Regions from separate parts of the Streptomyces sp. PKA51 genome, predicted to be linked through region 3. Evidence: riboswitches for the same ligand, from Rfam matches in the RefSeq annotation. Region 3 holds a riboswitch; each other region holds the start of a gene.
What was found. Region 3 has a riboswitch for cyclic di-AMP ahead of AC27L3_RS01465 (C40 family peptidase). Riboswitches for the same ligand answer to the same signal wherever they lie in the genome.
Positions count from the first base shown of each region.

Region 1 (6,957 bases), on a different contig from region 3:
GGGTCCTGTGACGACTGGACCACCCGCCGTCGCGGCTGCGCATAAGCGTTTCTTTAACACGACCGAAACCAGCCGGATTCCGGACGCCGGGGGGCCGCACGGCCCGGAATGCGGGCCGAAGGCCCTCTTCCGCGAACTGGTTGGCCCTTTTTCATGTGAAGGATTTCACGAACAATTTCCCGGCGCCCGGCCGCGCTGCGCCCCTTACACGAGGGAAAGAGCGATCCCGTCCAGAATGTCCAACTCGCTGACGATCACCTCGTCGACGCCCACGCGCTCCATCACGCACTGCAGCACCAGCGCCCCCGCGGCGATCACATCGACCCGCCCCGGGTGCAGCACCGGGATCGCGGCGCGCTCGTCGTGGGTGGAGGACAACAGCCGCGCGGTGATCGCCCGGACCCGGTCCAGGGAGATCCGCGCATGGTGGATCACCGAGGAGTCGTACTCCTCCAGCTCCAGCGCGATGGCCGCGACCGTGGTGACGGAACCGGCCAGCCCGACCAGCGTACGGGCCTCGGTCAGCGGCACCGTCTGCGCGGCCAGGTCGAGGGCCGCCTCGACGTCGGCCCGTATGGCGGCGACCTGTTCGGCCGTCGGCGGGTCGGTGACCGCACCGTCCACCACCAGATGACGCTCCGTCATGCGCACGCAGCCCACGTCCACGCTGCGGGCGGCCCGCACGTGCTCCTCGCCGACCACGAACTCCGTCGAGCCGCCGCCGATGTCGACCACGAGGAACGGCGTCGCCAGATCCGCGCGCCCCACCAGCTCCCGCGTCGCGCCGGTGAAGGAGAACTCGGCCTCCTGGTCACCGGTGATGACCTCCGGCTCGACGCCGAGGATCTCCACGACACCGCGCACGAAGTCCTCGCGGTTCCGCGCATCGCGGGAGGCCGAGGTGGCGACGAAACGGATGCGCTCGGCCTTCAGCTCGCGAATGACCTCCGCGTACGCGCGGCAGGCCGCGAACGTGCGCTCCAGCGCCTCGGGGGCCAGGCGGCCGGTGCGGTCGACGCCCTGGCCCAGGCGGACGATGGTCATCCGGCGGTCGAGCTCGTCGAGCCGGCCCGTGGCCGGGTCGACGTCCGCAACGAGCAGCCGGATGGAGTTGGTGCCGCAGTCGATGGCCGCGACGCGCGTCATGCGCCCTCCTCCTGCTCGCCGCAGGGGTTCACGCACGGGCCCTTGCGCCACCACTCGGGGAGCATGGCGATCGCCTCGTCGCCCAGGGGGTTCACGCCCGGGCCCGCGGCCAGGGAGTGACCGACCAGGACGTGCAGGCACTTGACGCGGTCGGGCATGCCACCGGCGCTGGGGAAGCCCTGCAGGACCTCGATGGCGTCCCGGCGGCGGATGTAGTCCTCGTGCGCGGCCCGGTAGGCGGCGGCCAGCTCCGGGTCGCTCTGCAGCCGCTCGCTCATCTCCTTCATGACGCCCTCGGCCTCCAGCGTGCCGATCGCCGAGGCGGCGCGCGGGCACGTCAGGTAGTACAGCGTCGGGAAGGGCGTGCCGTCCTCCAGCCGCGGGGCGGTCTCGACGACGTCGGGGTTGCCGCAGGGGCAGCGGTGGGCGATGGCGCGCAGGCCGCGCGGCGGGCGCCCCAGCTGCGCCTCGAACGCCGCGATGTCGGCGTCCGTCGGCTCGGTGGGCTCGGTCGTGGGCGGGGGCGTGTCCATGTGCTCGAATGCTCGCTCGTGCTCGGTGGGTCGGGGGGCCGGTGGCGCGGGACGCTCAGCGGTGGGTGTCGGAGGCGTCCACGTCGTCGAAGAGGTTGAGGTACCAGGGGCGGTCGGCGGCGCCCTCGTCCTTGTGGCGGCCGTCGGGGGCGGTGCCGTCGACGACGCTGTAGCCGGTCTCGCCGGGGCGCAGGTAGTGCAGGTGCTCGCGGGCCAGCTGCTCGACGTAGGCCGGGTCCTCCAGCCGGGCCTTCTCGTCCTGCAGCCGTTTGACCTGCTCGCGCGCGTGTTCGGTGCGGCGGCGCTGGTCGGCGATGTCGGAGCGCTGGGTCACCCACTGCCGCATCGGGTAGGCCAGGGCCACCACCAGCGAGCAGACGACGAGCGCCAGCAGGGCCGCCCGGCCGGTGAGCCGGGAGCGGCGCGGCTGGCGTGCGCGGTACGTCCGGGCCGCGGCGGGCCCCTGCACCAGCGCCGTACCGAGCGCCTTGAGCCTGGTCGCGGTGGAGAACCGGTCCGCGCCCACGTCGCCTCCCCTGTCGGTCCGCTACGAACGTACGTCCCCGGACACGGTACGGGACCGCGGCCGGGGACGTACGGAGACTGGCGAGAGCTCAGCCGTTAAGGCTCAAGCGCGAAGGCCCGAGCCCGGGCGCTCAGCCCTTGCTGTGTCCTTAGTTCGCAGAGCGAAACCGCGGGAAGGCGCTGCGGCCGGCGTACACCGCGGCGTCGTCGAGGATCTCCTCGATGCGCAGCAGCTGGTTGTACTTGGCGACGCGCTCGGAGCGGGCCGGGGCGCCGGTCTTGATCTGGCCGCAGTTGGTGGCGACGGCCAGGTCGGCGATGGTGACGTCCTCGGTCTCGCCGGAGCGGTGGGACATCATGCACTTGAAGCCGTTGCGCTGGGCCAGCTCGACGGCGTCGAGGGTCTCGGTCAGCGAGCCGATCTGGTTGACCTTGACCAGCAGGGCGTTGGCGGTGCCCTCCTCGATGCCGCGGGCGAGGCGCTCGGGGTTGGTGACGAACAGGTCGTCACCGACGAGCTGGACCTTGTCGCCGAGCTTGTCGGTGATGGTCTTCCAGCCGTCCCAGTCGTCCTCGAACAGCGGGTCCTCGATGGAGACCAGCGGGTACGCCTCGACGAGCTCGGCGTAGTAGTCGGTCATCTGGGCCGCGGTGCGGTCCTGGCCCTCGAACGTGTAGACGCCGTCCTTGTAGAACTCGGAGGCGGCGACGTCCAGGGCGAGCGCGATGTCCTGGCCGGGGGTGTAGCCGGCCTCCTTGATGGCCTCGAGGATGAGGTCGAGGGCCTCGCGGTTGGAGCCCAGGTTCGGGGCGAAGCCGCCCTCGTCGCCCAGGCCGGTGGACAGGCCGCGGCCCTTCAGGACCTTCTTGAGGGTGTGGTAGACCTCGGTGCCCCAGCGCAGGGCCTCGGAGAAGGACTCCGCGCCGATCGGCGCGATCATGAACTCCTGGATGTCCACGTTGGAGTCGGCGTGCGAGCCGCCGTTGAGGATGTTCATCATCGGAACGGGCAGCAGGTGCGCGTTCGGGCCGCCGAGGTAGCGGAAGAGGGGCAGGTCGGACGCCTCGGAGGCGGCGTGCGCGACGGCCAGGGAGACGCCGAGGATGGCGTTGGCGCCGAGCGAGCCCTTGTTGTCGGTGGCGTCCAGGTCGAACATGGCCTGGTCGATCAGGCGCTGCTCGGTGGCGTCGTAGCCGACCAGCTCCGGGCCGATCTGCTCGATCACGGCGAGGACGGCCTTCTCGACACCCTTGCCGAGGTAGCGGTCCGGGTCGCCGTCACGGAGCTCGATGGCCTCGAAGGCGCCGGTGGAGGCGCCGGACGGCACGGCGGCACGGCCCGTGGAGCCGTCGTCGAGGCCGACCTCGACCTCGACCGTGGGGTTGCCTCGCGAGTCGAGGATCTCGCGAGCTACGACGACGTCGATGGACGGCACGAGGGTCTCCTTCGTGTGTGTCTGGAGTTCTGCACCCCGAGCCTAACGGGCCCCACGGGCTCTCCCCGCGCTGGACCGGGCCACGGGCCGAAAATTGGCACAAATGCCGATATCACGGGATGAAAACCCAGTATGTTCGCTCAACGGACAGTCGACGGGACCCGGCCGGCACGGCCAGCACGGCGGCCCGAACGGCGAAGCCCCGCTCCGGTGCGGCTCGGGGGGAAGCGCAGCGGAACGGGGCGGTCGTACGGCCGGTCGTCGGGCGGCCGGTCCCGGCGGCCGGGCGGCCACGGGACCGCCCGGCACCTTTCGACCGGCTCCGGTCAGCGCAGGTGCAGCTGCTGACCGGGGAAGATCAGATCGGCGTTGTCGATGACGTCCTTGTTGAGGTCGTAGAGCTTCGCCCAGCCACCGCGCACCTTCTGGGCGTCGGCGATGGTCCCGAGGGTGTCGCCCTCCTTGACCTTGTACTCGCCGGTGCCCTGCTTGACCTCGCGCGGCGCGGTCTTCCTGGCCTCCGCGGCCGCGTCGTCGGCGTCCGAGTCCCGCGTGACCTTCTTCGGAGCGCTGTGGCGCTCGCTGCGGTCGGCGTGGCTCTTGGAGGAGTAGGCCCCCTCGGCGGAGGTGGACTTGCGGGTCTTCTTCGCGGGGGCGGAGCCGGAGTCGTCGTCGGAGGTGTCGACGTCGGCCTTGGCGCCGCCGGAGGTCAGGTTGCCCGCGCCGGCGCAGCCCCAGGCGCCCGGGCCCTGCATGGCCAGCAGACGCTCGGCGGTGGCGATCTGCTGGGCCTTGGTGGCGAGGTCGGCGCGCGGGGCGTACTTGGTGCCGCCCGCGGCCTTCCAGGAGTCGTTCGAGAACTGCAGGCCGCCGTAGTAGCCGTTGCCGGTGTTGATGTGCCAGTTGCCGCTGGACTCGCACTGGGCGACCTTGTCCCAGGTCGAGACGGAGGCGGCGTTGGCGGAGGTCGCGACCATCAGCGGGGCGGCGACCGCGGCGCCGGTGACGCCGGCGAGCGTGACGATTCGGACGGCCTTGGACGGACGACGGTGCTTGCCCTTGGACATAAGTCGTTTTCCTCACCGACGCCTACGAGGTGAGCTGTCGGGTTCGGGCTGTGAGACTGCCCGGCCCGGTGCGAGCACCGGGCTTCACCCCAAGCCGTCCGTCCCTGCGGTCTGGCGACCGCCGGTCCGTCCGGCACCTACCTTGGTTCCCCCGCTCCTGCCTACGGCGCTTGCGCGACGACTCCCCCGGCCGCCGGCAGGATTCGGCGTGGCGACCGTGGTGCTCGCGGTGGCGAGCGGTGAAGACGGTAAGCACAGGCGGCCTGCGGGTTCAAACCCCACTTTTCAGCCAAGGCCGTCTTCGGTTACCGCGGGAAACCTGACGTTTCCGCAGGTGGCCCTGGGTAGACGCAAATCGGACGGACGCTCTCCGCCGCCGAGTCGAAGAGACCCATGTCTCACTTTCGACTGGAACGGACATTCGGCCCTTTCCGCATGGCTATTGACGGATATCCAGGCGCTGACCAGGGAGGATAAGGTCCGGATCAGTTCCGACAACTTTTTCGTTCTTCTGATACAGCGTCTGCCAGCCGCCGGAGACCGCATGCTCCTGGGCGATCACTGACAGGTTGTCACCCGGCTGCACGGTGTAGTCGTTTGCGGCCGGGATGCCCGGCCGGGAATCGCCCCCGCGCGAGGGTCGCTGTGCGCCGTCGTCCGGACCGTTCGGGGTCGCGCGGTGGCGCCCCGAACCCTCCGCCGCGCCGGCGTCCCCGGCGGACGCGCCGTCGGCTCCGGGCGCACTCGACGGGCCGGCGGAGCCGTCGGCCGGGGCCGACGGGAGGTCGGTGCCGGGCTCCTTGCGGTGCTTGCCCTGCCCGGCGTCCGGCGTGCCGCTCGCGGAACCTGACGGGGTGCCACCGGCATCCGGCGTGCGCGAGGCGTCCGGGGTTGCCCCGGACGGCGCACCGGACCGGCCGGGCGCGGGCGTGGGCAGCCCGGACGGCGACGTCGACGGCGACCCGGACGGCGTGCCGGAGGGCGCGGGGGTGGCATCGGGGGCACGGGAGGCGTCCGGAGCGGGAGAGCCGTGCTCCGGCGCGGGAGTGGCGTGGCGCTCCGGCGTCCGGCCGGTCTCCGCGGCCGGCGGCGGGGTGGCCTTGGTGCCCGGGTCCACCTCGGGCGCCCGCTCGCTGCGGGCGAGGCCCGCGCCCTCGCCGCAGCTCGTCCACGGGCCGGGGCCCTGCGACTTGAGGATGCTCTCGGCGATGGCGATCTGCTGCGAGCGGCTGGCGAGGTCGGGCCGGGGCGCGTACGAGATGCCGCCGTGCTGCTCCCACATCTCCTGGGTGATCTGCAGGCCGCCGAAGAAGCCGTTGCCCTGGTTGGCACTCCACATCCCCCCGCTCTCGCACTGGGCGACCTTGTCCCAGGTGCCCGCGTCGGCCGCGGTGGCGCTGGTGGCGGCCAGCAGCGGCATGGCGACGCTGGCTCCGGTCACCCCCGCCGCGAGCACGATGGCGGGGACCTGACGGGGACGGCGATGTCTACCAGTGCCGGAGCGCATGTTCGGGCCTCTCGGGTAGGCGGCTTCGGATGGTCGTCGAACATAGCGACGGCCCCCAAGAGTCACAACCCGGTGTAGCGGAGGTCACGCTGCGATAACCGCGAGGTGACCGGACGTCATGTGCTAAGGGCATGCGAGGGCCTGCGCGGGCGGACGCGCCGTGAATTCCACGGGCAGCGTGCGCAGGCCGCGCATGATCAGGCCGCCGCGCCAGCGCAGGTCGTCCGGTTCGGCGGCGAGCCGCAGGTCGGGCAGCCGGCGCAGCAGGGTGGCGAGCGCGGTCTGCCCTTCGAGGCGGGCGAGCGGTGCGCCGAGACAGTAATGGATGCCGTGTCCGTAGCCCAAGTGCTGGTTGTCGCGCCGGGAGAGGTCCAGGACGTCGGGATCGGCGAACCGTTCGGGGTCGCGGTCGGCGGCCGCCAGCACCACCAGGACGGGGTCGCCCTCGGCGATCCGCTGCCCGCCGAGGACCAGGTCCCGGGTGGCGAAACGCCAGGTCGCGAGCTCTACGGGCCCGTCGTAGCGCAGCAGTTCCTCGACCCCCGTGGCGAGCAGCGACGCATCCCCCTCGGCGAGGGCGCGCTGCAGGCGCTCGCGCTGTTGCGGGTGGCGCAGCAGCGCGTAGGTTCCGTTACCGATCAGGTTCACAGTTGTTTCGAAACCGGCGAAAAGAAGAATGAAGGCCATGGCGGCGGCCTCGTTCTCGGTGAGGTGCTCGCCGTGGTCGCTCGCCCTGATCAGTC
Region 1 is NZ_BAAJPZ010000016.1:78,737-85,693, forward strand. Features, by position in the region: gene AC27L3_RS22385 (Ppx/GppA phosphatase family protein) at 205-1,146, opposite strand; gene AC27L3_RS22390 (DUF501 domain-containing protein) at 1,143-1,679, opposite strand; gene AC27L3_RS22395 (FtsB family cell division protein) at 1,735-2,205, opposite strand; gene eno (phosphopyruvate hydratase) at 2,354-3,640, opposite strand; gene AC27L3_RS22405 (transglycosylase family protein) at 3,967-4,707, opposite strand; cyclic di-AMP (ydaO/yuaA leader) riboswitch at 4,712-4,886, opposite strand; gene AC27L3_RS22410 (transglycosylase family protein) at 5,147-6,148, opposite strand; gene AC27L3_RS22415 (cytochrome P450 family protein) at 6,338-6,957, opposite strand, start outside.
Region 1: it holds a riboswitch for cyclic di-AMP, as region 3 does, so the genes downstream of both, AC27L3_RS22405 (transglycosylase family protein) here and AC27L3_RS01465 (C40 family peptidase) in region 3, are expected to answer to the same signal.

Region 2 (6,957 bases), on a different contig from region 3:
GTTTCTTGCGGCCGAAGAGGTCGGTGAGTCGGCCGAAGAACAACGCCCCGGAACACGCCCCCGCCACATACAGCGCGGCGGCCAGGCCCGTCACCCCGCCGGAGGTGATGGGCAGGCCGCTGCCCTGTTCGGAGAGGCGGCCGGCGATGTTGCCGACGACCGTGACCTCCAGACCGTCCAGCACCCAGACGGTGCCCAGCCCGATCACCACCGTCCAGTGCCACCGGGACCAGGGCAGCCGGTCCAGGCGGGCGGGAACGGACGTGGTGATCGTCGGTGCGGTCGTCGTCACATCCTCTGATTTCCCGATCACACGGATAACATTCCCGGAAAATCGGGATACGTAGGGGAATCCACGCCGCTATGACCCGGCTGCCTCCCTGCGGTTGCGGAGCGCGCGCTACGGCTGCAGGCCCCGGCCACGCAGCCAGGACAGCGGGTCCACCGGGGCGCCACCGCCCGGACGCACCTCCAGGTGCAGATGAGGACCGGTGACATTGCCGGTCGCACCGACACGGCCGATGACCGTGCCGGGGCCTACCTTGCCGGAGGTGATCACCATCGACGACAGGTGGCAGTACCAGACCTCCGTGCCGTCACCGAGGGTCAGCACGACGCGATAGCCGTACGCGCCCGCCCAGCCGGCCTGCGTGACCGTACCCCCGCTCACGGCCCGCACCGGAGTGCCGGTCGGGGCGGCGAAGTCCTCGCCGGTGTGGTGATGCGAGGACCACATGGCCCCGGCCCGCCCGAAACCGGCGGTGAGGGTGTAGGAGGTGAGGGGCAGGGTGAAGGAGCCGCCACCGGCGTGGGGCTGCGCCTGGGGGGCACGGTGCTGCGCCTGAGGGGCGCGGTGCTGCTGGGGCGCCCGGTGGGCCTGCGGGGCGGCGTGCGCCTGCGGCGCCCGGTGGGCCTGCGGGGCGGAGTGCGCCTGCGGGGCGTGGTGGGCCTGCGGGGCGGCGTGCGGAGCCTTGTGGGTCTGCTGGCTCTGATGCGTCTGGTGACTGTGCTGGGCCTGGTGACTGTGCTGGGCCTGGTGCGGCGCCGGCGCCGCATGGGCGGGCGCTGCCGCCGCTGCCTCGTGCACCGCCGCCGCGCGGGCTGCCGCCGCCCGGGCCGCGGCAGCGGCCTTGGCCTCGGCTTCCGCCACTGCCGCCTGCTGCGCGGCCATCGCCTGGTGCCGTTGCGCCGCCGCGCGGGCCTCGGCCGCCTGCACGGCCGCTTCCGCCGCCTCCTGCTGGTGGTCGGCCTGCTGCATGATGCGTGCCCGCAGCACCTCGCCCGCGTCGGCGACGTCCTCGCCGAACGCCGTTGCGGGCGCATTCCGCCCCGGGTCGGGCACGGATATGGGGGCCGCCGGGCGGTCCTGCGCGCTGGCCATGCCGCCGGCACCCACTGCCGCGATCATGCCCACGCCGAGGACGGCACCGCTGCGGGCCATCGTGCCGCCGCGCTGCTTGGCGGCGCGGTGCCGGCCGCGCTCGAGCGGCGTCGCCGGGAGCGCGTCGCCGGGGTCGGTGGCGACGGGACCGGTGGCGCCGGGATCGTAGGGCGGGGCGTAAGCCGGGACGATCGGAGGGTCGTACGCGGTGTAGGAACCGTCGTCGGCACCGTGCCTGTTGGACGCCACCGGGGCGCACTCCTTTCCTTCCCACTCGCCTACCGGGTTAGCTGTCGGGTTCGGAGCAGGAAGGTCTCCTACGGGCCGGTGCGCGGCCCGATTCACCCCAAAGGGATGGTTCCCCGGTTCCGTTCACGGGATTCGGCGAAGGCGCGCGGCACCGCCTCTTGCGGCGGTATCCAGGACCGCGCTGCGTTATCGAACGTTAATAGACATCGCGACCGGATTCCAAGCCGAACGGGTGAATCCACAGGCGTGTTGACGCTCCGATTTTCTGACGGAGCGTCAATTGTTATGCGCGCTCCCCCGCGGGCCGGCGGCGCCGGGCCGGACGGGTGCGGCCGCGCCCGGGACGGCGCTGCGACTGCTCCTGCCGGGGCTGCTCCGGCCGGGACTGCTCCTGCCGGGGCGCGGGCACCGCGATCGTCACCGGGACACCGCTCGGCTCGCGGGCGCCGGTGATCCGGACGAGCTCGGCGTCCTGCGGGCGCACGTCGGCCGTCTCCGGGGCGATGCGCGCGGTCGCCATCATCTGCCGCATGTCGCGCCGCTCCTCGGGCAGGACCAGCGTGACGACGGTGCCCGCCTCGCCGGCCCGGGCCGTACGGCCGCCGCGGTGCAGGTAGTCCTTGTGGTCGACGGGCGGGTCGATGTTGACGACGAGGTCGAGCCCGTCGATGTGGATGCCGCGCGCCGCCACGTTCGTGGCGATCAGCGCCGTCACCTGCTCGGTGCGGAACTGCTCCAGCACGCGGTTGCGCTGCGGCTGGCTCTTGCCGCCGTGCAGCGCCGCGGCGCGCACGCCCTGCGCCAGCAGGCGCTTGACCAGCCGGTCGGCGCCCCGCTTGGTGTCCACGAACATGATCACGCGGCCTTCGCGGGCCGCGATCCGGGTGACCACGTCCCGCTTGGCCTCCACGTCGGCGACGTGCAGCAGGTGGTGCTCCATGGTGACCACCGCACCCGCCGAGGGGTCGACGGAGTGGGTGACGGGGTCGGTCAGGAAGCGGCGCACGAGCCGGTCGACGTTGCGGTCCAGCGTCGCGGAGAACAGCATCCGCTGACCACCCGGGGCGACCTGGTCGAGCAGGCGGGTGACCTGGGGAAGGAAGCCCATGTCGGCCATCTGGTCCGCCTCGTCCAGGACGGTGACGGTCACGTCGCCCAGGGCGCAGTCGCCGCGCTGGAGCAGGTCGGCGAGCCGACCCGGCGTCGCGACCATGACCTCGGCGCCACGGCCGAGGGCCTGCGCCTGCCGACCGATGGACAGCCCACCGACGACGGTGACCGTACGCAGGTCCAGGGCGGCCGCATAAGGGGCGAGGGAATCGGTGACCTGCTGCGCGAGCTCGCGGGTGGGCACCAGCACCAGCGCCAGCGGCCGGCCCGGCTGGGCCCGCCGGCCCGCGGTACGGGCCAGGAGCGCCAGCCCGAAGGCGAGGGTCTTGCCGGAACCGGTACGCCCACGGCCGAGGACGTCACGTCCGGCGAGGGAGTTCGGCAGGGTCGCGGCCTGAATGGGGAAGGGCTCGGTGACGCCCTCGCGGGTCAGCGTCTTCAGCAGGGCGGCCGGCATGTCGAGGTCGGCGAAGGAGGCGACGGGCGGCAGCGCCGGCGTCGTGGCCTCGGGCACCTCGAAATCGGCGGCCGGCTCGACGACGGCAGCGGCACCCCGCACGGGGCCGCCGGCGCGACGCCGGGCGGAACGGCTCTCGCCGCCGGAGCGGCTGCCGCCGCGGGTACGGGTGCCGGGGCGGCTGTCGCCGCCGGAACGGGTGCCGCCGGAACGGCTGCCGCCGCCGGAACGGGCCTCGCCCGCGGAACGGGCGTCCCCACCGGAGCGGGCACTGCCGCCGGAACGGGTCTCTCCGCCATTGCGGCCGTTGCCGCCGGTCCGGGCGTCGTCAGTGGCGCGGGGGCTGCCGCCGGTCCGGGCATCGCTGCCGGTCCGGACGCTGCCGCCGGAGCGCGCGTCCCTGCCGGTCCGGGCGTCGCCACCGGAGCGGGCGCCACGACCGGAACGGGCACCGCCACCGGAACCGGCGTTACCGCCGGAGCGGGCGTTGCCACTGGAACGGGCACCGCCACCGGAGCGGCTGTCGCCGCTCGTGCGGGCGCTGCCGGCGGAGCGGGCCTCGCCGGGGGTCCTGGCGTTGCCGGAGCGGGCTTCGCCACCGGAGCGGGCGGGGCGGGGGGCGGAGCGAGTCATGCGGGACCTTCCCTCGGTGGCGGCGGCGGGAGCCGGGCCCCCGGTGGACGACGCGACAATGGGGCCCGCACCCAGTGGTGCGGGCCCCATGGCGCGTACGCGCGTACGGTTTCGTCAGATGGTGACGATGTTCTCGGCCTGCAGGCCCTTCTGGCCCTGCGTGACCTCGAAGGACACCTTCTGGCCCTCGAGCAGCTCACGGAAGCCGTTGGAGGCGATGTTCGAGTAGTGGGCGAAGACGTCGGGGCCGCCGCCGTCCTGCTCGATGAAGCCGAAGCCCTTTTCCGAGTTGAACCACTTCACGGTGCCAGTAGCCATGTCTATCTCCTTAGTGATGGGGTGGCCCCCGACCGGAAAAAGACCGGCGAAAACAAAAATGCGCCTTCGGCTACATGGCCGAGGCGCACACGAGTTCCATGGGTACCACAACTGCAACTCGTACGAGCGTACCACGCCCTGTGCGCCTCGTGTGGATCTTGAAGAACGCTGCCCCCGGCCCGCGCTATAACTCGACGCCCTGGGCCCTGGCGTGCCGGTCGGCGGCGACTTCCGCCTCGGCCTCGTCGAGGTAGACCTCGCAGACCAGCCGCCCGTCCGCGGTCATGTTGTGCTCCAGCTCCCAGAGGCTGACCTCTCCCCCGCCTTCGAGCAGGAACGCGTGCTCGTAGAAGCGGCACCAGGTGGCGTCCTTGCCGGGTCCCCGGCGCCGGGGCTTGGTGATGAGGGCGATGTGGTGGCCGAGCGCCCCTTGGAGGAGTTCGCGCACCACCTCGCCGGGCCCGTCGGCGTTCTCGGCGCGGCGCAGCAGCCGGCGGGCGTGCTCGGGGGACGCCTCGGCGACGTACTCGCGGCGGGGCCGGCTGGGGCCCATGGCGAGCAGCAGTTCCTCGGCCAGCCAGGCCGGCAGTTCCTCGTCCTCGCTGCCCGGGCCGATGCCTCCGCCGCCGATGCGCTCGTGCACGCGGCGCTCGGCGGCGTCGAGGGCGGTGTCGTCGGTGTAGAGCTCGTACAGGAACCGCTCCTGCGGCCCGGTGTCGTGTTCGAGCTCGTACAGCACGAGGCTGCTGCCGTCGGCCAGCAGGAAGACGTGGCGGTAGGTGTTGCAGCGCAGGGGGCGCCCGCCGTCGTTGCGCTGGCGGTACGAGCGCAGCTCGGGCTGGTGCATCAGCGCGGTGCCCAGCCGCGCGAGGACGTGCTCGCCGATCTCGAAGCCGTTCTGGGCCCGCCTCAGCAGCTCCTGCACCTGCTCGGCGGGGCTCGCCTCGCGGCCGGCGGGGCGCTCCGGCTCGTCGCCGCCCCGCTGCTCGCCCTCGCCCCCGCCCTCGCGCGTCCTCGCCATGCCCCTCGACCTCCCGAGTCCCTCTCCCGCCACCGAGCCGGGTGCCGTCCGCCGTCCGTCGCAGGCTGCGCCGTCGCCGGTACGAGCGCCGTGCCGGCGCCCCTGCGCCGCTCGCGGGGGTCCGTGCGCTGCCTTCGCGCACTTACCGTAGCGGCGCGAACACGGCCGGCGGGCGGGGTTTTCCGCAAGTGGCCGTAGGGCGCCCTTACCGCACACGTTTCCTTCGAACGTCCGGCGCGGCGAACGGGCCTGGGGGCCGGCCGGCGGATCTTCGTCGCGGGGCGGCATGCGCGCCCCGTCAGGGGCGCGGGGAACTGCGCGACAAGCCACCGCGCGCCCGCAGACAGGGTGCCGGCTCCGCCCGGGCCTCGCCGGTGGCGCGTCCACTGCGGGCCGTCGGTGGCCGATCCCGCCCACGCGGCGGCAGCCGCAGATCGACACCGCCCGGCGCCCCTGACGGGGCACTGCTTGATCCGCCGGACACGCCCTAGAGGCCGGTCGGCAGGGGCCGGGCGCGGCCGGACAGGTACCAGCCGGCCGTTGCCGCGCACCACAGCAGGGCGCCGGCCGCCACGAAGGAGGCGCCGGGGGCGGCGTCGACGGCGAAGGGCAGCAGCAGCATTCCGGCCACGGACGCCGCGTGGGCGGCCATCTGGTCGACGGTCAGCAGCCGCAGCCGGGCGGGGGGCGGAAAGCGCGCCAGGTGGGCGCGGAAGGTGACGGTGCACACGGGGAAGAGCAGTCCGGTGACGATGCACAGGGCGACGACGGCGGCCATGCGGTCGGCGACGCCGAGTCCGGCGAGGGCGAGGCCGGAGACGGCCCAGGCGAAGCAGTAGGTGCCGAGCCAGTTCTGTTCGTCGGGCGGGCGGGTGGCGAGGGTGTTGCCGGTCAGGAGGTTGCCGGCGAGTCCGCCGGCCGCGGTGGCGGCGAGGGCGAGGCCGTAGCCGGCGGCGCCCTGGCCGAAGCGGGCGACGAGCAGCGGGGGCAGCCCGACGGTGGAGACGGCGGAGGCGAACAGGGCCACGGCGTGGACGGCGATGGCGGTGGCGGTGCGGCGCTGTTCGCGCAGCAGGCGCCGGGCGCGGACGGCCGGCAGGGGGCCGCGGGCGGCCGCGGCGCTCTTCCGGCGGGCCGTGCGCCGGCCCAGCCAGGCGAGCGCGGCGGCGGAGACGGCGAAGGTGAGGCCGTCGATGGCGAACAGCTGCACCTCGGAGACGAGCAGCAGCAGGGCGCCGGCGCTGCCCTGTCCCACGACGCCGGCGACTCGGGAGGTGAGGTCGAACAGGCAGCTGGCCTGGGCCACCTCGTCGGGGGTGACGAGCTGCGGTACGAGGGTGCCGAGGTTGGGGTCGAAGAGGGCGCCGAGGGTGCCGAGCATCAGGACGAGGCCGAGGGTGAGGGCGAAGCCGAAGGCGTCGGGGGACCACAGCACGGGCAGGGCGAGGGCCACGGCGGCGCGGGCGGTGTCCAGCCAGGCCAGTGAGCGCCAGCGGGAGAACCGTCCGACGACCGTGCCGGCCCCGCCCAGGGCGATGTAGGGCAGGGACTCGACGGCGGCGACCAGCCCCATCCGCGACGACGACCCCGTGGCCTCGTAGACCACCCACATCGCGGCGAGGGCGTAGAGCCGGTCGCCGAGGACGGAGAGGGTCATCGACAGCCACAGCACGCGGACGGAGCGGGAGCGCAGCAGACGCACATGCCTCACGGCGCTTACCTCCGGCAATTCCGGTCCGGGGCGGCACACCCTAGGGCGCGGGCGAGCGGGCATTACCGGCCTTCCGT
Region 2 is NZ_BAAJPZ010000004.1:24,421-31,377, forward strand. Features, by position in the region: gene AC27L3_RS07300 (MFS transporter) at 1-292, opposite strand, end outside; gene AC27L3_RS07305 (M23 family metallopeptidase) at 401-1,630, opposite strand; cyclic di-AMP (ydaO/yuaA leader) riboswitch at 1,642-1,778, opposite strand; gene AC27L3_RS07310 (DEAD/DEAH box helicase) at 1,914-3,299, opposite strand; gene AC27L3_RS07315 (cold-shock protein) at 3,945-4,148, opposite strand; gene AC27L3_RS07320 (DUF6227 family protein) at 4,333-5,169, opposite strand; gene AC27L3_RS07325 (MFS transporter) at 5,657-6,880, opposite strand.
Region 2: it holds a riboswitch for cyclic di-AMP, as region 3 does, so the genes downstream of both, AC27L3_RS07305 (M23 family metallopeptidase) here and AC27L3_RS01465 (C40 family peptidase) in region 3, are expected to answer to the same signal.

Region 3 (6,957 bases):
GTCCTGGAGGCGGTGCGCCACCAGGGCATCCCGCGCCTGGTGCACACCTCCACCAGCGAGACCTACGGCACCGCGCAGACCGTGCCCATCGACGAGGACCACCCGATCAACACCCAGTCGCCGTACGCCGCCTCGAAGGCCGGCGGCGACCGGCTGGCGGACAGCTACCACGCGAGCTTCGGCCTGCCGGTGGTCACGCTGCGGCCGTTCAACACCTTCGGGCCGCGGCAGTCGATGCGCGCGGTGATCCCCACCGTCATCGGGCAGGTGGCCGCGGGGCAGCACACCATCACCCTCGGCGACCTGCGTCCCACGCGCGACTTCAGCTTCGTCAAGGACACCGTGGCCGCCTTCCGCGCGGTGGGCACCGCCCCCGCCGAGGCCGTGCTCGGGCGCACCTTCAACTCCGGTACCGGCGAGGAGATCTCGGTCGGCGACCTGGTCGCCCTCATCGGCAAGCTCATGGACGCCGACCTCGAGGTGCGGGAGGACAGCGCCCGGGTGCGTCCGGCCGCCTCCGAGGTGATGCGCCTGGTCTGCGACTCCTCCCGGCTGCGGGCCGCCACCGGCTGGGCGCCGGCGCACACCCTGGAGCAGGGGCTCGCGCAGACCATCGCCTTCTTCCGCGATCCGGCCAACCTCTCCCGTTACAAGACCGGCATCTACAACGTCTGACGTTCTCGGCCCACCCACGCCGCACCACAACCATGTGCCGCCCGCAGGGCGGCACAAGAGAGGAACGGCACCGACATGCACGCAGTCATCCTCGCCGGAGGCAAGGGCGTCCGGCTCCGCCCGTACACCACCGCACTGCCCAAGCCCCTGGTGCCCATCGGCGACCGGCACGCCATCCTCGAAATCGTCATGCGCCAGCTGGCGGGCGCCGGGTTCACCAGCTGCACCCTGGCCATCGGCCACCTCGGGCACATCATCCGCGCCTATGTGGGCGACGGTTCGCAGTGGGGCATGCGCGTGGACTACACCACCGAGGAGAGCCCGCTGGGCACCATGGGCCCGCTGCTGACCATGGCCGACCGGCTGCCCGAGCGGTTCCTGGTGATGAACGGGGACGTCCTGACCGACCTCGACTTCGGCGACGTGCTGCGCGACCACACCGCCTCCGGGGCCCCGCTGACCATCGCCACCTATCCGCGCCGGGTCAGCATCGACTTCGGGGTGCTGACCACGGAGGACGACCGGGTCGTGGCCTTCACCGAGAAGCCCAGCATGGACTACCGGGTCTCCATGGGCGTCTACGGCGTCAGCCGCGAGGCGCTCGGCCGCTACACGCCCGGCCTGCCGCTGGGCTTCGACGAGCTGGTCCTGGACCTGCTGGAGGCCGGCACCCCGCCGCGCGCCTATGATTTCGACGGCTACTGGCTGGACATCGGCCGGCCGGACGACTACGACCGGGCGAACGCGGAGTTCGCCGTCCGCCGCGACATGCTGATCAAGGGAGCGTGACCGGCCCGTGCGCATCCTTCTCCTCGGCGCGACCGGCTTCCTGGGCCGGCACGTCGCCGAGCGCCTGCGCGCCCTGCCGGGCGCGCTGGTGCTCGAGGGCGGCCGCTCCCCGCGCGCCGCCCTTCCCCTCGACCTCTCGGCCACATGCCCGGACCGACTGATCTCCGCGCTGCGCGGCGCGGCCCCCGACGCCGTCGTCAACTGCGCCGGGGCGGTGGGCGGCAGCGCCCTGACCCTCACCGGCGTCAACGCCCGCGGCCCCGCGCTGCTGTGCGAGGCCCTGCACGCGGCGGCCCCCGACGCGCGGCTGGTGCACCTGGGCTCGGCGGCCGAGTACGGTCCGGCCGACGGCCACCGGCCGGCGGCCGAGGCCGGCCCGGCGCGCCCGAGTGGGCTGTACGGTGCGAGCAAGCTCGCCGGCACCCTCGCGGTGACCGGATCCGGTCTGGACGCGGTGGTGCTGCGGGTCTTCAACCCCGTCGGCCCCGGCGCCCCGGCCGCCTCCCTGCCCGGCCGGCTGGCCGGCGCGCTGCGCGCGGCGGGCCCCGACGGCCGGGTGAAGACGGGCGACCTGTCGGCGTACCGCGACTTCGTGGACGTACGGGACGTCGCGGAGGCCGTCGCCCGGGCCGCGACCGCGCCCCGGCCGCTGCCCGCCGTCCTCAACGTCGGCAGCGGCACGGCCCGCCTCGTACGGGACGTCGCCGAGGGGCTGCTGCGGGCGGGCGGCTTCACCGGGCCCGTGGGCGAGCGCGTCGACGAGCAGGGCGACGGCTCGCCGCGCTCGGCCGCCGTGCCCTGGCAGCAGGCCGACACCACCGCCGTCACCCGCAGCCTGGGGTGGACGCCGCGCCGCTCGCTGGAGGAGTCCCTGACGGATCTGTGGGCCGAGGTCCGCGACCGGCCCGAGGAATACGTCCGGTGACGTCCGGTCGGCTGCTGGTCCCGCTCTACGTCCATCCCGCCGAGGGGCCGCAGGCGTGGGAGGCCCTGCTGCACGAGGCCCCTCGGCTGCACGCGGTGGTGCTCAACGCGGCCGACGGTCCCGGCGACCGGCCGGATCCGGCCTTCCGTGCGGCGGCCGGACGGCTGCGCGCCGCGGGCGTCGCGCTGCTGGGGTACGTCGACACCGCCTACGGTCGGCGGCGCACCCGCGCCGTGGTCGCCGACGTGCGCCGGCACCGCCGGTGGTACGAGGTGGACGGCGTCTTCCTCGACCAGGTGCCGGTGCATGCCGCCCACCTGCCCCGTTACCGCCGGCTGGTGCTGGCCGCGCGGGTGCTGGGCGCCCGCAGGGCCGTGCTCAACCCGGGCACGCACCCGGACCCCGGGTACGCGGAGCTGGCCGACGTGCTGGTGACCTTCGAGGGGACGTGGGAGGACTACCGCCGGGCGCGGGTGCCGGCCTGGACGGCCGACCATCCGCCGGAGCGGTTCTGCCACTTGGTGCACGCGGTGCCCGAGGGGCGGGCGCACGAGGTGGCCCGCACGGCCGCCCTCCGCGGCGCGGGCGTGCACTGCGCCGTACCGGGCACGGGCGCGAACCCGTGGCGCAGCGCCCCGGCGCCGGCCGGTGCACAGGAGACATGGGAACACGAACGGGGAGGGACGCGGTGAAGGACCGGCGCCTACGGGCCGGGCTGCTGGGTGTGCTGCTGCTGGTGCTGGCGAGCTGCTCGTCGGCGCCGGAGGAGGACGGGGACGACGAGCCGGACGGGCGGCCGACGGTCACCGCGCCGGCCCCCTCGGGGCGGCCCGGTGACCGCTGGCAGCCGCGCCCGGGCACGGCCTGGCAGTGGCAGCTGGGCGGCAAACTCGACAAGGACGACACCGCCGTCGACGTGCCCGTCTACGACATCGACGGTTTCGAGAACACGGCGGCCACCGTGGCGGCGCTGCACGCCCGCGGCCGGAAGGTGATCTGCTACATCAACGCCGGTGCGTGGGAGGACTTCCGGCCGGACAAGAACGCGTTCCCCAAGGGGCTGCTGGGTCGCAAGAACAAGGGCTGGGACGGCGAGAAGTGGCTGGACATCCGCCGTCTGGACGAGCTGCGGCCGCTCATGGCGGCCCGCATGGACATGTGCCGGCAGAAGGGCTTCGACGCGGTCGAGCCGGATCTGACGGAGGGTTTCCGCAATGGCACGGGCTTTCCGCTGACGGCCGCCGACCAGCTGGCGTTCAACCGGATGCTGGCGCGGCTGGCGCACGAGCGCGGGCTCGCGGTGGGGCTGAAGAACGACCTGGAGCAGATTCCCGCGCTGGTGGGCGACTTCGACTTCGCGGTGAACGAGCAGTGCGCACAGTACAAGGAGTGCGAAAAACTGACGCCCTTCATCAAGCAGAACAAAGCGGTCTTCCACGTCGAATACGACCTGCCGACGGAGAAGTTCTGCGGTGAGGCCAAGCGGCTGGGCCTGAGTTCGATGCGCAAGAAGCTGGAGCTGGACGCCTCGCGCGAGCCGTGCTGACGGGCCGTCGGGCTACCCGCGGTAGCCCGCCTTCCGCCGCAGGACAGGCGGTGTTGACGGGTGATGGTTGCACCGTTTCGCCCGAAGTGAAGAAGTTCACAGATGCCGCTTCTGGTACGGAATCCGGGCGATGGATAGTGCAGGATCTCTCGTCGAACACAAGATCCCGTCACCGAGGCGGGCCACCCGGGCGGAACGCCGAGTCCTGCCGCCGCACCGGGTGAGGAATCGATTCCTCGATCGGCAGGAGCGGGAGACCCAAGCGGTACGGACCACGAACGCGGTGGTCCTTGGGGTGAAGCCACACACTGGCCGGGCAACTTCGCAGCCCGAACCCGACAGGTCATCTTTCGCAGGCGGATGCCGAAGGGCTGTGGCATGTCTGCGTTGCCTCGCATACCTGCACTCGTTTCCCGGGCCGCCACCGCGTCGGCCCTGACCGCCGCCACCATGGCGGCATCGGTCCTCGTTCCCGGCCTCGCCCCCGGCGCCTCCGCGGCGACCACCGGCGAGCAGGCCCTGAGGGTCGCGGCCGGCAAGGCCGGCTCCCCCTACCAGTGGGGCGCCACCGGCCCCAACCGCTTCGACTGCTCGGGCCTGACCCTGTACTCGTTCAAGAAGGCGGGCAAGAGCCTGCCGCGCACCGCCGCCGACCAGTACAACCGCACCCGGCACATCTCCGCCGGCTCCCGCACACCGGGCGACCTGGTGTTCTTCCACTCGGGCAGCAACGTCTACCACGTCGGCATCTACGCGGGTAACAACACGATCTGGCACGCCCCCAAGCCGGGTACCACCGTGCGCAAGGAGCGCATCTGGACCGGCAGCGTCTGGTACGGCCGCGTGGGCTGACCCCGCACACCCTCGTCCTCGCCGGCCGCCGTCAGGCGACGGCGAGGACGATCTTGCCGGTGAGGTGGCCGTGCTCGCTCTCCCGGTGCGCGTCGGCCGCCTCCTCCAGGCGGTAGACCCGGTGGACGGGCAGCTGCAGCAGACCCGCCTCGTGCAAGGCGAGCGCCTCGCTCAGGGCGGGCACCGGCCGCACCTCGCGGCCACCCGAGCTGAAGCGGGCCCCGTGCAGCCGGGCGCCCTCGGCATCGGCGATCGACACCACCCGGTCGGCGCCGCCGGTCACCTCGACGGACACCCACACGGCGTCGCCCTTGCCGACGGCGTCCAGCGCCGCGTCCACCCGGCCGGGGGCGGCCGCCTCGCGCACCCGCTCGGCGAGCCCCTGCCCGTACGTCACCGGGATCGCGCCGAGACCCCGCAGGTAGGCGTGGTTGGACTCGCTCGCCGTGCCGATGACCCGCACCCCGCGGGCCCGGGCGAACTGCACGGCCAGGGTGCCCACGCCCCCGGCGGCACCGTGGACGAGCAGCGTCTCGCCGTCGCCGAGCTCCAGCAGCTCCATCACCCGCCGGGCCGTCTCGGCGGCCACCGGCAGGGCGGCCGCCTCCTCCCAGGCGAGCGAGACGGGCTTGACCACGACCTGGTCCTCCCGGGCCAGTGCCTGCTCGGCGTAGGCACCGGTCACCGTGCGACCGAACACGGCGTCGCCCGCCCGCACCTGCGTCACGCCCTCCCCCACCGCCTCGACCAGGCCGGACGCCTCCACCCCGGGGACGTGCGGCAGCTCCAGGGGGAAGGTGTCCGCCATGGCGCCGCTGCGCAGCTTGTGGTCGAGCGGGTTGACGCCGGCGCAGCGCACCGCGATGCGGACCTGCCCCGGCCCGGGGACGGGCAGCGGCACCTCGACCGGCCGCAGGACGTCGGCCGGTCCGTACGAGCTGAAGGAGATCGCCTTGATCGTCGTCATGGGATCACCCTGATCGACGACCGGCCGATTCGCCGCCAGGCTGGCCGGACCGCCACCCGGATACCGTGCTCCGGGGCCGGCGCCTACGCCCCTTCCTCGGCGAGCCGCTTGACACCCTCCAGCGTGGCCCGCATGCCCGCCTTGAACTCCTCCAGCCGCATGGCCACGAGCTCCTCCTCGCGGTCGGGCATCCGGGCGATGGCCACGCTGATCCCCGAGGGCGCGGGGCCGATGCGCACCGACTGGCGCAGCAGGGTGGCCGCCCCCTCCGGACCGTCGGGCTCCAGTTCGAACTTCCAGGTGGCCATGGGGTGGGCCGGGTCGGCCTCGCCACCGCCGTAGCGGCCGTCGGGGTCGGTGACCGCCCAGCTGAACAGCCGCTCGGTGACCAGCCCGACCACGTGGGAGACGGTCCGCCACTCCCCCGCGTACGGGTGGCGGTTGAACCCCTCGAAACGCGCGCCCGGCTCCACACCGGTGGCACCGTCCAGCCAGGCCGTGCTCTGCAGCTCGGTGCTCAGGCGGGCGGGCAGGCCGATGTCCGTCACGAGCTTCCACACGACGGCCGGAGCCGCGTCGATGCGGATCTCCTCCTGCGCACCCGGGGCGTCCGCCAGACGCATGATGTCTCCCTCCCACAACTGAACATGACAAGTCGTTGGGCACAGTGTGCAACACCGCCCGACGGCGGATGCCACGGCGGGTCCGGTTCACCGCACGTCCACCGGCCGTGCGCACCGCTGGGGGATGCTGGACGGTGTGACAGCGCAATTCGTGGTCTCGGTGCACGACGTCGCCCCCTGGAGCTTCTCCCGGACCCGCGAGTGGGTGGCCGAGCTGGAATGCCGCGACGTACCGGCGACCCTGCTGCTCGTACCGGGCGCGTGGCGCGGGGTGCCGCTGGCCGACGACCCCGCCCTCGTCCGGTGGCTGCTCGCCGCCGCGCGGCGCGGGCACGAGCTCGCCCAGCACGGCTTCACGCACCGGGCCGTGCCCGGCGGCCCCCGCCGCCGGCGCCTTGTGAACCGGCTCCTGGCCCGCGGCTGCGCCGAGTTCTGCGCGCTCGACGCGCACCAGGCCGCCGACCGCCTCGCGCGCGGCCGGGCCGAACTGGCCCGCGCCGGAATCCACCCCGAGGGCTTCACCCCGCCCGGCTGGTTCGCCTCCCCCGGCACCATGGCCGCCCTGCGCGCCTCGGGCCTC
Region 3 is NZ_BAAJPZ010000001.1:382,177-389,133, reverse strand. Features, by position in the region: gene AC27L3_RS01490 (SDR family NAD(P)-dependent oxidoreductase) at 1-675, shown strand, start outside; gene AC27L3_RS01485 (sugar phosphate nucleotidyltransferase) at 751-1,464, shown strand; gene AC27L3_RS01480 (NAD-dependent epimerase/dehydratase family protein) at 1,472-2,389, shown strand; gene AC27L3_RS01475 (spherulation-specific family 4 protein) at 2,386-3,081, shown strand; gene AC27L3_RS01470 (endo alpha-1,4 polygalactosaminidase) at 3,051-3,935, shown strand; cyclic di-AMP (ydaO/yuaA leader) riboswitch at 4,155-4,310, shown strand; gene AC27L3_RS01465 (C40 family peptidase) at 4,314-4,787, shown strand; gene AC27L3_RS01460 (NADP-dependent oxidoreductase) at 4,819-5,745, opposite strand; gene AC27L3_RS01455 (SRPBCC family protein) at 5,838-6,377, opposite strand; gene AC27L3_RS01450 (DUF2334 domain-containing protein) at 6,514-6,957, shown strand, end outside.

Region 4 (6,957 bases), on a different contig from region 3:
TCCGACGGCCCGCTCGGCCGCGGGGTAGGCGGGGATGCGCACGGCGGGCGCGGGGGCGTCGCCGGGCGGGGCCTCGCCGGCGGGGGCGGCGAGGGCCTGCGGGAGGCCGGGGATCTCCAGGTGGACGACGGCCACGGGCTTGGGCGTCGGCGCGCCGGCCACGGCCTCGCGCAGGGCGGCGGCGAGGTCGGGCGCGGAGGCGGCGGGGGCGGTGTCACCGACCCAGGGGATGGCGGTGACGAGGACGGCGTCGCACGACCGGTCGGCCAGGGCCTGGGCGAGGGCCGTGCGGAAGTCGGCGGGCGTGGCGGCCGTGGTGAGGTCGCGCGGGAGCAGCGGGCGCAGCCCGGCGGTCAGGCAGGCGTCGTAGGTGAGCAGGGTGAGGGAGTCGGAGTTGCCGAGGATGGCGATGCGGGGCCCGGCGGGCAGCGGCTGGGAGGCGAGCAGCAGCCCGGTGTCGGCGAGCTCGGTGACCGTGTCGACCCGGATGACGCCGGCCTGGCGCAGCAGGTCGGAGACGGTGGCGTCGGGGACGCGGGTGGTGGGCACGGCGTGTCCGGCGGGCGCGGCGGCGCCGTGCCGGGCGCCCTTGACGACGACGAGGGGCTTGCGGGCGGCGGTGCGCTTGGCGAGGCGGGTGAACTTGCGGGGGTTGCCGATGGACTCCAGGTACATCAGGGCGACGTCGGTGTCGGGGTCGTCGTGCCAGTACTGCAGGAGGTCGTTGCCGGAGAGGTCGGCGCGGTTGCCGGCGGAGACGAAGGTGGAGGTGCCGGCGAGGCCGGCGGCGCGCCGGTGCAGCTCGGAGAGCAGGGCGATGCCGATGGCGCCGGACTGGCTGAAGAGGCCGACCCGGCCGGGCGGCGGCAGCTCGGGGGCGAGGGAGGCGTTGAGCCGGACGCCGGGGGCGGTGTTGATCAGCCCGAGGGCGTTGGGGCCGATGACGCGCATGCCGTACGAGCGGGCCTGCCGGACGAGCTCGCGCTGGCGCCGGCGCCCATCGGCGCCGCTCTCGGCGTACCCGGCGGAGAGGACGACCAGGCCCTGGACGCCGTGCCGGCCGCAGTCGGCGACGACGTCGGGCACGTGGGCGGCGGGCACGGCGACGACGGCGAGGTCGACGGGGTCGGGGATGTGCGTGACGGAGCGGTGGGCGGGGACGCCCTCGGGTTCGAGGCGGGTGAGCTCGTGCGGGAAGGCGTGGTTGACGGCGTGGACGCGCCCGGCGAAGCCGCCGGCCAGCACGTTGCGCAGGACGGTGCGGCCCATGCCGCCGGCCTCGCGGCCGGCGCCGACGACGGCGACCGAGCGGGGGGCGAGCAGGCGCTGGACGGAGCGGGCCTCGGCCCGCTGCTCGCGGGCGCGCTGGACGGCGAGGGAGGCGTCGGTGGGCTCCAGGTCGAGCTGGAGGCGGACGACGCCGTCCTCGAAGCTGCGCTTCTGGGTGTAGCCCGCGTCCGTGAACACCTTGATCATCTTGGTGTTGGCGGGCAGCACCTCGGCCGTGAAGCGGCGGATGGCGCGCTCGCGGGCGACGGCCGCGATGTGTTCGAGGAGGGCGGAGGCCACGCCGCGGCCCTGGTGGGCGTCCTGGACGAGGAAGGCCACCTCGGCCTCGTCGGCGGGGGCGGCCGCGCGCAGGCCGCGGGCGTCGACGCGGTCGTAGCGGACGGTGGCGATGAACTCCCCCGCGACGGTCGCCGCGAGACCGACCCGGTCGACGTAGTCGTGGTGGGTGAAGCGGTGCACGTCCCGGTCGGACAGGCGCGGGTAGGGCGCGAAGAAGCGGTAGTACTTGGACTCGTCCGAGACCTGCTCGTAGAAGCTCACCAGGCGCTGCGCGTCGTCGGGCGCAATGGGGCGGATCTGGGCGATGCCGCCGTCGCGCAGCACGACGTCCGCCTCCCAGTGGGCCGGGTACGCGTGCTCGGGCGGCGTCTGCATGGGGCCAGGGTAAGGCCGCCCGCCGACAGCCGGCCCGGGCCGGAGGGGCCCGTGTCCACGAGCCGGACGGCGCAGCCGGGCGGCCGGGCCGGGGCACCGTGGACCCCGTGCCACAATGGTCTAGACAACCACTGTCGACTCGAAGGGCAACACCATGGTTGAGCGCCGCGTCAACGTCGGCTGGGCCGAGGGCCTGCACGCCCGGCCCGCGTCGATCTTCGTCCGTGCGGCGACCGCCGCCGGCGTCCCCGTGACGATCGCCAAGGCGGACGGCAACCCCGTCAACGCCGCGTCCATGCTCGCCGTGCTGGGCCTGGGCGCCCAGGGTGGCGAGGAGATCGTCCTGGCCACCGAGGCCGAGGGTGCCGAGGCCGCGCTCGACCGCCTGGCCAAGCTGGTCGCCGAGGGGCTCGAGGAGCTTCCGGAGACCGTCTGATCCACGGATCGGACCGACCGAGACCTTCCGCGGCGGGGCCGCGGTGGCCCGCTGCCGCGGCCGCCGCGGCCCCTTCGTGTTGCCGGCGCCCCCGTAAGGGGCGCGGGGCGGTGTCGATCTGCGGCTGCCGCCGCGTGGGCGCGATCAGCCGCTGACGGCCCGCAGCCGACGCACCGCCCCGCGGTCCGGGCGGAGCACGGCACCCTGTCTGCGGGCGCGACGAAGATCCGCCGGACAGACCCTAGGAGGGGACGCCCGTGGCGTCCGCGGACTGCCGCGCCGGCCGCAGGCGGAATTCTCCGGGCGGCCGCCCGGCGCGGCGGGTGGCGAGCTCCCGCGCCCGCTCGGCGTCGCCGCGGGCCACCGCGTCCACCAGCGCCCCGCAGGTCTCCCACGCCTCCAGCGGGCGCGCCGGCGGCACCGGCACGTACACCCAGGCGATCTTGCGGCGCAGCTGGGTGAGGAGCGCGGCGAGGCTGGGGCTGCCGGAGGCCTGGGCGAGGGTCTCGTCGAACCAGTCGCCGAGCCGGCACAGCTCCCCCACCCGGTCCGTACGGGCCCGGTCGCGGCCCAGCCGGACCAGCCCGCGCAGCACCTTCAGGTGCGCCTCGGTGCGCCGCTGGGCGGCCCGCGCGGCTCCCAGCGGCTCCAGCAGGGCGCGAACGTCCAGCAGGTCGGCGGCCTCGCGCTCGCTGGGCTCGGCCACGCAGGCGCCCGCGTGGCGGCGGGTGGTGACGAACCCCTCGGAGGCGAGGGTGCGCAGGGCCTCGCGCACGGGGACCCGGGAGACGCCGTAGCGGCGGGCGAGGAGTTCCTCGACGAGCCTGCTGCCGGGCGGGTGGACGCCCGCGACGATGTCGTCGCGGATGGCGGCGCACACGGCGTGCGCGGACAGCCGGCGGACGCCGTCCCGGGCTCCGCCGCCGGCGGGTCCGGGGACGGTCACCGTGCCGGCGCCGTCGCCGTTCACGAACGGTCTCTCATCGCTGTACCTCCGGATGTGCCCCGTCGCCTGACGCCCACTCAGCGACTCTATGCGAGCCGGCCGGGCATTTCCGATGGTGCCTCCTGCCGCACGGACGCCTTTCGGCCAGCCGGTACGGTGCACGAAGGCCCCGGCCGCAGGGGCCGGGGCCGTGCTCGCGCCGTGCGCGGGGGCGTCAGACGTTGACGCCGTGCGAGGCCAGGTAGGCGATCGGGTCGATGTCGGAGCCGTAGGTCGGGGCCGTGCGGGCCTCGAAGTGCAGGTGCGGGCCGGTGACGTTGCCGGTGGCGCCGGACAGGCCGATCTGCTGGCCCGGGGTGACCGACTGGCCGACCGAGACGTCGATGGACGACAGGTGGGCGTACTGCGTGTACGTGCCGTCGGCCATCTGGATCACGACGTTGTTGCCGTAGGCGCCGCCCCAGCCGGCCTCGACGATCGTGCCCATGCCGACCGCGTGCACCGAGGTGCCGGTCTCGGCGTGGAAGTCGATGCCGGTGTGGCTGCCGGAGGACCACAGGCCGCTGGAGGCCTTGTAGGACGTGGAGACGTAGGAGCTGTCGAGCGGGCTGACGAACGTCCCCAGGCGCTTGCGCTCGGCGTCGCGGGCGGCACGCTCCTTGGCGGCGCGCTCCTCGTCGAGCTTGCGCTGGGCCTCCTCGGCGCGCTGCTTGGCCTCGGCGGCCAGCTTCTTGGCGTTGGCCTCGGCCTGCTGACGGGCGTTGGCCTCGTCGGCGACGCCGCGCTGGGTCTCGGCCTGGGCGTCGACGTTGCCGGCCATGACGTCACCGATGACGACGGCCTGCGTCAGGCCGGTGTCCTCGGGGCGCTGGGAGTCGTCGGAGGCGGCGAAGGCCGGGGCGGCGACACCGGCGACCACACCGGCGGCGGTCAGCGTGGCGATGCCCGCGACGTTGGCGCCCACGCGCACGGCGCGGCTCGGACGACGGTGCTTCCCGGTGGGACGGGTGAACGACATGGCTGTCGCTGATCCTTTCCTTCCTTCTCGCCTACCGGGTTAGCTGACGGGTTCGGAGCAGGAAGGTCTCCTACGGTCCCCTCGTGAAAGGGAACCGATTCACCCCAGGGGACTTTGGGTCCCCGGCTCCCTGCGACCCTGGGGGCCGCGTGGGACTCGGCGATGGCTGCCCGGGACCGCGGTTTGCGGCTCCGATCTGACGGACTGCCGAGCTGACGCTAATCGCCGTCAGATTCGATCGGCAAACAGAAGTGGGTTTTTATGACGTACGCCACACGACCAACACGCAACCACCGCCTGAAAGTGGACATAAAGGTGGCGCGTGGGTCCCCTCGGACCCACGCGCCACCTCAGTCGAACTGATGCTCCGTCAGGCGGAGATCACCGTCACCGGGCCGATGCCCAGCGCCTTCACGGGTTCGGCGATCTGCGCCGCGTCACCGACGAGCACCGTCACCAGCCGGTCCGCCGGGAAGGCGCTCACGACGGCGGCGGTGGCCTCCACCGTGCCGGTCTGCGCGAGGCGTTCGTACAGGTGTCCCTGGAAGTCGTCCGGCAGGAACTGCTCGACCTGGTCGGCGAGCGTGCCGGCGACGGCGGCCGCCGTCTCGTACTTCAGCGGGGCCACCCCCACCAGGTTCTGCACGGCGACGTCGCGCTCCTGGTCCGTCAGCCCCTCGGCGGCCAGCGTGCGCAGCACCGTCCACAGGTCCTCCAGGGCGGGACCGGTGTTGGGGGTGTCGACGGAGCCGCTGATGGCGAGCAGGGAGACGCCGGTGCCCTCGGGCGAGGACAGCAGCACCTGCCCGAAGGAGCGCACGCCGTAGGTGTAGCCCTTCTCCTCGCGCAGGACGCGGTCCAGCCGCGAGGTGAGGGTGCCGCCCAGGCAGTACGTGCCGAGCACCTGGGCCGGCCAGACGCGGTCGTGCCGGTCGGGGCCGGTGCGCCCGATCAGCAGCTGGGTCTGCACCGCACCGGGACGGTCGACGATGACGACGCGGCCGGTGTCGTCGGCCGTGACGGGCTGCGGGGCGCGCCGCTGCGCCGGCGCGCCCGTCCACGCGCCCAGCGACTGCTCCAGGACGTGGTCGAGGTCGGTGCCGGTGAAGTCGCCGACGACCACCGCGGTGGCCGCGGCGGGCCGCACATGGGCCTCGTAGAAGGCGCGCACGGCGGTGGCGTCGATGCGCTCGACCGTCTCCTGGCTGCCCTGGCGCGGCCGGGACATCCGCACGTCGGCCGGGAACAGCTCGGCGGCCAGCGCCATGGCCGCCCGGCGGGCGGGGTTGGCCAGCTCGTGCGGGATCTCGTCGAGGCGGTTGCGCACCAGGCGCTCGATCTCGCCGTCGGGGAAGGCCGGGGCGCGCAGGGCGTCGGCCAGCAGGCCCAGCGCCTTGGGCAGCCGGGAGGCCGGCACCTCCAGGGACAGCCGTACGCCCGGGTGGTCGGCGTGGGCGTCGAGGGTGGCCCCGCAGCGCTCCAGCTCCGCGGCGAACTCCTCGGCGCTGAGCTTGTCGGTGCCCTCGGAGAAGGCCCGGGCCATGATCGTGGCGACGCCGTCCAGACCCTCGGGCTCGGCGGCCAGCGGGACGTCCAGGACGATCTCGACGGCGATGACCTGCTGCCCGGGGCGGTGGCAGCGCAGCACGGTCAGGCCGTTGGGCAGCTGCCCGCGCTCGGGGGCCGGGAAGGCCCAGGGGGTGGGCAGGCCCGGCCGGGGCTGGGGGTGGAACACCATCGAGGGGCCGGCGGTGTCCGTCGTGCTCGCGGCTACGGCGTCGCTCACTGGGCCGTCTCCTCTTCTTCGATCTCGGTGGCGTTCTTGATGGTGTCCTCGTCGACCGTGGGCGCGGTCTGCGGCGTGGGCTCGTAGACGAGCACGGCACGGTTGTCGCGGTGCAGGCGGGCCTTGGCGATCTGCTGCACCTCCTGCGGGGTCACCTCCAGGACGCGCTGGACGGCGGTGAGCGCCAGCTGCGGGTCGCCGAAGAGCGTGGCGAAGCGGCACAGCTCGTCCGCCCGGCCGCTGACGGTGGCGAGCCGGTCCAGCCACTCGCGCTCCAGCTGGGCCTGGGCGCGCTCCATCTCCTCGGGGGTGGGGCCCTCGGCGGCGAAGCGGGTGAGCTCCTCGTCGACGGCGGCCTCGATGTCGGCCACCTCCACGCCGCCGGACGCCTTGACGTCCAGCCAGCCCAGCGAGGGCGCCCCGGCCAGGCGCAGCAGGCCGAAGCCGGCGGCGACGGCGCTGCGGTCGTGGCGCACCAGGCGGTTGTGCAGGCGGGAGGACTCGCCGCCGCCGAGGATCGTCAGCGCCACGTCGGCCGCGTCCGCCTCGCGGGTGCCGTCGTGCGGCAGGCGGTAGGCGGCCATCAGGGCGCGCGAGGGCACCTCCTCGCGGACGACCTCGCGCAGCTCGCGGCCGATGTTCTCCGGCAGGGCGCCGTCGCGCGGGGGCTGTTTGCCGTTGTGCGCGGGGATGGAGCCGAAGTACTTCTCGATCCAGGCGAGGGTCTGCTCCGGGTCGATGTCGCCGACGACGGACAGCACGGCGTTGCCCGGCGCGTAGTAGGTGCGGAAGAAGGCCCGCGCGTCCTCCAGGGAGGCGGCGTCGAG
Region 4 is NZ_BAAJPZ010000015.1:57,620-64,576, forward strand. Features, by position in the region: gene AC27L3_RS21635 (bifunctional acetate--CoA ligase family protein/GNAT family N-acetyltransferase) at 1-1,944, opposite strand, end outside; gene AC27L3_RS21640 (HPr family phosphocarrier protein) at 2,099-2,380, shown strand; gene AC27L3_RS21645 (GntR family transcriptional regulator) at 2,622-3,326, opposite strand; gene AC27L3_RS21650 (M23 family metallopeptidase) at 3,541-4,344, opposite strand; cyclic di-AMP (ydaO/yuaA leader) riboswitch at 4,358-4,516, opposite strand; gene AC27L3_RS21655 (M16 family metallopeptidase) at 4,715-6,082, opposite strand; gene AC27L3_RS21660 (M16 family metallopeptidase) at 6,127-6,957, opposite strand, start outside.
Region 4: it holds a riboswitch for cyclic di-AMP, as region 3 does, so the genes downstream of both, AC27L3_RS21650 (M23 family metallopeptidase) here and AC27L3_RS01465 (C40 family peptidase) in region 3, are expected to answer to the same signal.